Regions from separate parts of the Rhizobium sp. NRK18 genome, predicted to be linked through region 4. Evidence: predicted binding sites of a transcription regulator. Region 4 holds the regulator's gene; each other region holds the start of a gene.

Region 1 (2,200 bases), 2.1 Mb from region 4:
AACCGGTAATGTCGAGGAAAAGACCATCCGGCTGATCCAGCGCCACCAGCGGCGTATAGCGATCGCACCAGTCGGCGATGGCCTCCAGGAAACGCAGGTCGGCCGCCTCGTCGGCGGCGATGACATCGAGATCGGGCGACATGGCGCGCGCCTCCGCCACGCCCTGACCACGCTTGAAGCCGATGCTTTCGGCCACCTCATCGAGCGCCGTCAGCCGCATGGCGCTCTTGTGCCTGGCCACGCAGGCGACCGGCGGATGCTCAGGACGCCCGGTCGAACGCCAGGACAGACCCCAGCGCCTGCGGGCGATGCGATCCGTCGGCAGATGCGGAAACACCAGCGCCAGAATGCGCTGGTCCCGCCGGGACGGGAACGGCGGCTGCATGAGAGGCAGGGCGGAAAAACTGACGGTCATCGGGGTTCCACTCCAGTTCGAATTCGGCGGGGATCGCGTGATGGCTCTTTTCGACGGCAAGACGAAAGGCGGGATGGCCAAGGCTTGCCTCCAGCCGGCTTCCGTCGGCAAGCGCGCGCAGTCCGCACGGCGCCGAAACGACATTGAGACGCAGAAGCGCGCTGCTCGCCTCCTCCTCTCCGCCCTGCCGGACGAGAAACAGGGGAACGCACGCCTCCCGGGCCCGCAAATGTAACCGTCGGCTTTCCGTCAGGCCGAAATGCCTGGGATTGCCGCAAATCTCCAGGATAGCGGCGGAGAAGGCCCCGCTGCCAAGCGCGGTTTCCGTCAGCCACAGGGTTTCCTCCAGATGGTCGGACGCCGCATAAAGCAGGCTCTCCGGCTGCAGGCCGAAATCCTCGAGCCCGGCGGCATAGGGCAAGCCGGCCTCGCGGCCTGCCATGGCGTCGGCAATCCAGATCAGCCGTCCATGGCCACCCTTCGCCTCCAGCCGCGCCTGCATCAGCGCGAAGACGGCAAGCGCGAAACCGCTTGCCGCTCCCGCTCCGGAGAGCCGCTCGGAACGCAGTTCGACCAGTCCCGCAGACGGCAGGCCGCCCTGCAGACGCTCGTCGACCTCGGTAATGCCGAGCGGCAGGACCGGATCGGCGGTCTCCTGGCATTTTTGCCAGGCGGTATCGCTGCGCGCGGCGGCAATCACGGCGCCACGCCCTTCGATACGGTCGATCTCTGCCTGCAGGGCAGCAACAGTCTGCCGCGCCACGGCCAGGTCTGCCATGACGTTCACTCCTTGGAAATTTTGACGTTTACAGAACCGGCCCGGAGTGTGGTGCACTCTACGGCCCAAATGTTCCTGTTATGTTCTTATGGATTCCAGAGCCCTCGAAAAGAGTCAACCAAAATCTCAGGATTTTGGTCCGCAGCCGCGCGGGGTCTCGAAATGATCGGCAGGAAACGCTATATGAGCGCCATGATGAAGGAGCATACATGGCCCGCATTGACTTGAGTGAAAACTGGCGGGACAGCCACGCGCCGACGATCAGCGTCTTCGAGTCGCTGGCCATAGAGGCCTACGGCAATCTTCCGGAAGAATTCCGCCAGCTGACCGGCAACCTCGTCATCGAGGTGACCGATTTCCCCACGGACGAGGTTTTCGAGGACATGGCGCTGGAAACGCCGTTCGATCTGCTCGGCCTGTTCGAAGGGTGCGGCATTTCCGAACGCTTCTCGCTCGAAACCGGCGACCTGCCGAACCACATCACGCTCTACCGCCGCCCCATTCTCGACTACTGGGCCGAGAATGACGAGACCCTGGGCGACATCGTCACCCACGTGCTGATCCACGAGATCGGCCACCATTTCGGCCTGAGCGACGATGACATGCAGCGCATCGAGGAAACCGCCGACACGATCAGCCGGTAGCCCGTCCGAAAAACAGCAAGCCTATTGCTCGGACAGCTTCATGTCGGGCTCGTAGTCCTTGCCGTGAACGTCCTTCACGACCGCCTGCCCGCACTGCATGACGCCGGCCTCTGCGTTGAACGCATAGGTCGGGGAGCCGGCGAGCGACCAGCCCTGGTTCAGGGCCGCTGTCACCTTGTGGCAGAAGGAAGCATCGTCCGGACCGGTCAGAAAGCGGTAGAGTTTCATCTTGAGGCCTTTTCACGTTCGGCAATCATGCGCGCCTTATGGACGAGGACCTCGGCTTCGGCAAGATGAAGCCGCTCGACCATACACCCGTCCATGTTGATGACGCCCATGCCCGCCGCTTCCGGCGCGGCAAAC
Region 2 (2,200 bases), 520 kb from region 4:
CCTTGCCTTCGGTCACCCGCCAGACATAGGAGCCGTCGGAATCCCACTGCACGGCAAGCGGGTCGACGGAGGGATAGCTGTCACCGCCGAATTTCATCGACACCGTAAACGCCATGCCGGCGCGCAGCTTGTCGTCGGCATTGGGAATGCGGGCGCGAACCTTGAAGGTGCGGCTGGCCTCATCGATGCGGTTGTCGACGGCTTCGATCTCGCCGGAAAACACCTCGCCGGGCCGCGCCACCGCCGTCGCCTGCACCGGCTGTCCGGTCGCCATACCCGCCGCGAACCGCTCGGGCGCCCAGAAATCGACCAGCAGTTCGGAGCGGTTGTCCACGGTTACGATCGCGGTCGAGGTCGTCACGTAATCGCCGACGCTGACCGGAATGATGCCGGCGATGCCGTCGATCGGTGAAACGATATCGCGCCGCTTCAGCGTCAGCTCGGCATTGTCGAGGGCGAGCTTCGCCGACTTCGCGGCAATCTCGGTTTCCACCAGGCTCACACGCGACACGGTCGACTTCGCGTTCTTGTAGATCGACAGCTTCTCTTCGGCGCTTTCGAGCGCCACCTGTGCCTGGTCGCGGGCGATCACCTGTTCCTCGCGATCGAGGCTGGCGATCACCTCGCCCTTCTTCACCCGGTCGCCCGAGCGGATATTGACCGTGGCGATATTGCCGGAGGCCTGCGGCGCGATGACGACGGATTCGATCGCCTCGCCATTGCCGATAGCCGTCAACTGGTCGTTGACGACGCCCTCTCCGGCCGGAGCGGTAACGACAACCGTGGGGCCGTTGCGAAATCCGCCGCGGCCGCGCCCCTGCCCTGTTGCGGGCGCACCTTCACTCTTGGGAGCAATGGCGGCGACCACCTCCTGCGAAAGGCCCATCTTCTCGAGCAGCGCACCGGCGCCGGGCACGAAAGTCACCCACACATAAAGACCGGCACACAAAACGATCAGGCTCAAAACAAGCTGTTTCCACAGACGCATCAATTTCTCCGGGGGGTGGCGGAGTTCTGCTGCGACCTTTGGTTCCGCCCCTGGTCGCCCGCTCCGCTCACAGTCAGTCAGTCTGCATTATGATTTAATCCCAAATTGCGACAAGCGAAACAAGATTACAATTTGGTCATGTTCGATCACACTTCCGTTTGATCTCACCGTAAACCCCATCAATTCACGGGGTAAGTGCGCCTTTTGTTCTCTTTCTTTTGCCTTTTGGAACCGAATCACTACATTGAGCCGCATGATCGGTGGTTATGACGATATTCCCTTTTTCGACGAGGAACCCGAACCCAGGACGCCCGCTCCCCATGCGCCGGCGTCCGGCGGCATCGCCGCCCGTGCGATGGCCGCTCGCGGCCAGCATCGCGCCCCGGATTACCTCGCCGGCCTGAACCCGGAACAGCGCGATGCGGTAGAGACGACGGAAGGCCCGGTGCTGGTTCTGGCCGGCGCCGGCACGGGCAAGACCCGCGTGCTGACCACCCGCATCGCCCATATTCTCTCGACCGGACACGCCTTCCCCTCGCAGATCCTTGCCGTGACCTTCACCAACAAGGCGGCGCGCGAGATGAAGGAGCGCATCGGCCTGCTGCTCGGCGACGCCGTCGAAGGCATGCCCTGGCTCGGCACCTTCCACTCGATCGGCGTCAAGCTGTTGCGCCGCCACGCCGAAGTCGTCGGCCTCCGGTCCGATTTTTCCATCCTCGACACCGACGACGTCATCCGGCTGATCAAGCAGATCATCCAGGCCGAGGGTCTCGACGACAAGCGCTGGCCGGCCAAGCAGTTCGCCGGCATGATCGACAACTGGAAGAACAAGGGGCTGACGCCGGAGCAGATTCCCGAGGGCGACGCCCGCGCCTTTGCCAATGGCAAGGGCCGCGAACTCTACAAGGCCTATCAGGATCGGCTAAAGACGCTGAACGCCTGCGATTTCGGCGACCTGCTTTTGCATCCGATCCACATCTTCCGCAGCGAGCCCGGCATCCTCAAGGATTACCATCGCCGCTTCAAATACATCCTCGTAGACGAGTATCAGGACACCAACACCGCCCAGTACATGTGGCTGCGGCTTCTGGCCCAGCGGCCGAAGGGCGAGCCGATCAATGTCTGCTGCGTCGGCGACGACGACCAGTCGATCTATGGCTGGCGCGGTGCCGAGGTCGACAACATCCTGCGCTTCGAGAAGGATTTTCCGGG
Region 3 (2,200 bases), 340 kb from region 4:
CTTGTTTCGGCAATCGCTTCGGCTTCCGCTTCGTTCATGAAGAGCATGTGCAGATGAGGAAGGGCAGATCTGAAGCGGACGACCTTGGCCGGCGAGATGGCGATGGCGGCAAGGGGAATGCCGCGCTTGGCCGCCACGTCCGCCAGTGCGATGATCGTCTCGGCGGGCATGTTGCCGTCGGTCAGGATAAGGTCGGCCGCCGTGATCGCATCGCGGATCTGGCGCATGGAGAGGCGGCGCGTAGAGAAGAGGCTGTATAGCTCCATGTCCGCGATGCCGATCACCAGATTGCCGTCCTTCTCCAGGATCGCGGTATAGCTCGGCGTCTGCCGGTCGAGAAAGGTGAGCGGACGGTCGTCGATGCCGGCCCGCTCGGCGGCGTCCGCCACCATCTCTCCGGCCTGATCGCCGCCGCGTGGAGAAATGAGCGTGACGGCATGGCCAAGCCGGGCCAGGTTCTGCGCGGCATTGAAGCCACCGCCGCCGGGTTCGGTGAACCAGCGGCCCGGATTGGAGGCACCCGGCACGGTCGCTGTCGAAATGCGCGCCCGCCGGTCGATATGGGCACCGCCGATGACGAGGATTCGTTTGCTCATTTAAGCCTGCCGGAGATGCGCGATTCGGACGAAACAGGCATCCCGAAGGTTCTTTGCCGGCTGCGGCAAGCCCTTGTTTCCACACCCGAAAACGAAAAGAGAACAAACGCCATATTGTTATTTTCTTTCATTGGCTTGCATGGGTCTTGCGCAACGAGAACAAAATGTGTACATATTCGTCATCGACGGCTTCATTGCCTGTGCGGCTTCAATAACCTAAAGGTGGATCAAATGGCACAAAATTCTTTGCGGCTCGTAGAGGACAAATCCGTGGATAAAAGCAAGGCACTTGAAGCTGCACTCTCCCAGATCGAACGGTCGTTCGGCAAGGGATCGATCATGAAGCTCGGTTCCAATGAGAATGTCGTCGAAATCGAAACCATTCCGACCGGCTCGCTGGGCCTGGACATCGCGCTCGGCGTCGGCGGCCTGCCGAAGGGCCGCATCATCGAGATCTTCGGACCGGAAAGCTCCGGCAAGACGACGCTGGCGCTGCAGACGATTGCGGAAGCCCAGAAGAAGGGCGGCATTTGCGGCTTCATCGACGCCGAACATGCGCTCGATCCGGTCTATGCCCGCAAGCTCGGCGTCGATCTTCAGAACCTTCTGATCTCCCAGCCGGACACCGGTGAACAGGCGCTTGAAATCACCGACACGCTGGTGCGCTCCGGTGCGCTCGACGTTCTCGTCATCGACTCGGTTGCCGCCCTGACGCCGCGTGCCGAAATCGAAGGCGAAATGGGCGACAGCCTGCCGGGTCTGCAGGCGCGCCTGATGAGCCAGGCGCTGCGCAAGTTGACCGCCTCGATCTCGCGTTCGAACTGCATGGTCATCTTCATCAACCAGATCCGCATGAAGATCGGTGTCATGTTCGGTTCGCCGGAAACGACGACCGGCGGCAATGCGCTCAAGTTTTATGCGTCGGTTCGCCTCGACATCCGCCGGATCGGTTCCGTCAAGGACCGCGACGAAGTTGTCGGCAACCAGACGCGCGTCAAGGTCGTCAAGAACAAGATGGCGCCGCCCTTCAAGCAGGTCGAGTTCGACATCATGTATGGCGAAGGCGTGTCGAAGACCGGCGAGCTGATCGACCTCGGCGTCAAGTCCGGCATCGTCGAGAAGTCCGGCGCCTGGTTCTCCTATAACAGCCAGCGCCTCGGGCAGGGCCGCGAGAACGCCAAGCAGTTCCTGCGCGATAATCCCGACACGATGGCCGAGATCGAGATGGCGTTGCGCCAGAATGCCGGTCTCATTGCTGAGCAGTTCCTGGACAAGGGCGGCGAGGACGACGACGGCGACGCGGCTGCCGACGGCTGAGACTGTCAGTGGGCTGGCGGCCAATTCTTCGCCGGTCAGCTGAACATAGGGACAGCGTTGTTCCCGGCTTTTGCGGCCGCACATCATGATGATGTGCGGCCGTTTCCGTTTGTTCTGGACAGTCATGGGGGCGTTGGATAAAAGCCAGTGGTTTTGTTGAATAATCCGCCTGCACGGCGGGTGGCAGTGAAGGGTCAAGCATGAGCGGCGTGAACGACATCCGGTCGACATTCCTCGACTATTTCAAGACGAACGGACACGAGGTGGTCGCCTCCAGTCCGCTCGTG
Region 4 (2,200 bases):
GTCCGGATCCGCCCAAGACTGAGAAAGGCGATCCGGTGCGGTTGCCAACCGCGGCATTGAAAGCCGAGCGCCTGGCGATGGAAGAAGCCTTGAAGCCTGAGAGCAATCGCTTCCATTGCCGGAAAGCCGCATGGTGCGCCGCTCAGTTCATGGCGTCGGATGGACCCGCACTCAGGGTGGTGACAGTGGAGAAGCCCGCTTTTGCCGGGCCCGCCTGTGATATCGCCGATCTGGTCATCGCGCCATTCCGTCTCGGCTTTGATACCTGCCGTTCCGGCGCGGCATTGATCAGCGCGGAAAGGCTGCGGCAAACCGGCTCGATCGAACTGCATGTGCTGCCTGACGGCAACGGCTTCGAGGTGAAAACCGCACTCGGTTCCACCGACCGGCCTTGGACCCGACACCGATACTACGACTGGCGAACAAACAGCTTCGTGAGCCCGGAGGAACCTGCCACCTGGCATCTCGTGCCGCGTTCGCACGATAGGGATGCGGACATGCGTGTCACCGGTCAGTGATAGCGGCGAATGAGGCCGACCAGCTTGCCCTGAACCTTGACCCGGTCCGATGCGAAGATACGCGTTTCGTAGGCCGGGTTGGCGGCTTCCAGCGCGATCGACGCGCCCTTGCGGCGGAAGCGCTTGAGCGTTGCTTCTTCGTCGTCGACGAGAGCGACGACGATCTCGCCCGGATTGGCGCTGCTGACATTCTTGATGATGACGGTATCGCCATCGAGGATGCCGGCCTCGATCATTGAGTCGCCCTTGACCTCCAGAGCGTAGTGCTCGCCGGAGCCCAGCATTTCCATCGGAACCGACAGGCTGTGCGTATTGTTCTGGATGGCGGAGATCGGCACACCGGCAGCAATGCGGCCCATGACCGGGACACTGACGGTGTCGTTGGCCGGTTCCGGCGCCTTGGGGGCGGGAACCGGTTTCGGCTTGCCGAGACTGCCTTCGATGACGCTCGGCGAAAAGCCGCGTCGCGGCTGCAGGCTCGGCGAGTAGGCTTCGGGAAGCTTGATGACTTCCAGCGCACGCGCCCGGTTCGGCAGGCGCCGGATGAAGCCGCGCTCCTCGAGTGCCGTGATCAGCCGGTGAATGCCGGATTTGGACGCGAGATTGAGCGCATCCTTCATCTCGTCGAAGGATGGCGGAACGCCGGATTCCTTCATCCGCTCGTGAATGAAGAGAAGCAGTTCCTGTTGCTTTCGCGTCAGCATGAATCGGCACCTTCCAGAATCATGAAACAAATACAGAACGGACACTATATGTTCCCACTGTGTTCCGCAAGTGCCTAAAATAGCGTGAAGATCCGGGAGTTCGGCGACGCTGGCCGCAAATTTGTCTTTCGTGGAGGTGTCTGCGCTATTGATCCGCAGCGATTGCGATATATGCCTTCTCGGCTTCCCTTGCCTTCGTCTCGGCAAGCGATCCGTTCAAGACAGCACTCAGCAGCACGCGCGGATCGATCTTGCGCCATCCGCCGCTGACCACCTTGATCCGGTAACCCTGGGCAGCCAGTATCTCGGCTTCCTCAGGCTTGAGGGTGACGATAATCGGGTAATTGTCGTCCGGGTCCCTATCGCCCAATTGACTGCGCTGCAGGAACGGGCGTGCGGTTCCGCTGTGGAGGCGCGCTTCCGAGGCGACAATATCCGCTCCGAGAAACAGGACATCGTCCGGCGGGTGGCCGAGCTTCGCCAACTCGTCCGAAATCGGTTTCCCGAGGTCCGGCATGCCGAAGGCGGCAACGACGGGATAGAGCGCGAGAAGGATTGCCATCGGCAGTGCGGCAATCGCCAGAATCATGCGCGCGTAGACCTGTCGCTTCGCGATGCGCCAGACGAGCAGCAGGCCGAGCGCGATGGCAACGGCGATCGCAACCGTCACCTTGACGTTCAAAAGCTGTGCGGTAACGCCGTAAAGCACGGCGAAGGCAAGTGCGAGCCCGATCGCCGAGAACTTGAGGAACAGGCTCAGATAGCGCGATGTCGTCTCGCGATCGAAGGAGGTGAGCGCGACCGCCATCAGGATCGACAGGTTGGGAAGCGACGGAATGATGTAGCGGTGATCCGGCTTGAAGGCGGGCGCGAACATGGCGATGTTGAGTGCGATCCAGCCCGAGAGCAGCAGAGCCGATGCGCCGAGCCGCTTGACGTCCGGCAGCCTGCGGGTGGCAATCGCCGTCGCCCCGATCA

Evidence for each region. The regulator LexA, encoded in region 4, represses DNA repair genes until DNA is damaged. The targets are predictions, from matches to a motif close to TGTTCNNNNTGTGTTCNG.
Region 1: the regulator LexA is predicted to act here: its motif matches at 1,264-1,281, upstream of NN662_RS00470 (ImuA family protein).
Region 2: the regulator LexA is predicted to act here: its motif matches at 1,183-1,200, upstream of NN662_RS07825 (ATP-dependent helicase).
Region 3: the regulator LexA is predicted to act here: its motif matches at 684-701, upstream of recA (recombinase RecA).

Annotation. Positions count from the first base shown of each region.
Region 1 is NZ_JANFMV010000001.1:109,888-112,087, reverse strand. Features, by position in the region: gene NN662_RS00475 (Y-family DNA polymerase) at 1-337, opposite strand, end outside; gene NN662_RS00470 (ImuA family protein) at 261-1,193, opposite strand; gene NN662_RS00465 (metallopeptidase family protein) at 1,403-1,837, shown strand; gene NN662_RS00460 (DUF1737 domain-containing protein) at 1,859-2,065, opposite strand; gene NN662_RS00455 (HpcH/HpaI aldolase/citrate lyase family protein) at 2,062-2,200, opposite strand, start outside.
Region 2 is NZ_JANFMV010000001.1:1,706,054-1,708,253, reverse strand. Features, by position in the region: gene NN662_RS07830 (efflux RND transporter periplasmic adaptor subunit) at 1-988, opposite strand, end outside; gene NN662_RS07825 (ATP-dependent helicase) at 1,242-2,200, shown strand, end outside.
Region 3 is NZ_JANFMV010000001.1:1,882,382-1,884,581, forward strand. Features, by position in the region: gene NN662_RS08670 (carbohydrate kinase family protein) at 1-596, opposite strand, end outside; gene recA (recombinase RecA) at 828-1,913, shown strand; gene alaS (alanine--tRNA ligase) at 2,114-2,200, shown strand, end outside.
Region 4 is NZ_JANFMV010000001.1:2,226,165-2,228,364, reverse strand. Features, by position in the region: gene NN662_RS10395 (ComEC/Rec2 family competence protein) at 1-518, shown strand, start outside; gene lexA (transcriptional repressor LexA) at 512-1,222, opposite strand; gene NN662_RS10385 (ArnT family glycosyltransferase) at 1,368-2,200, opposite strand, start outside.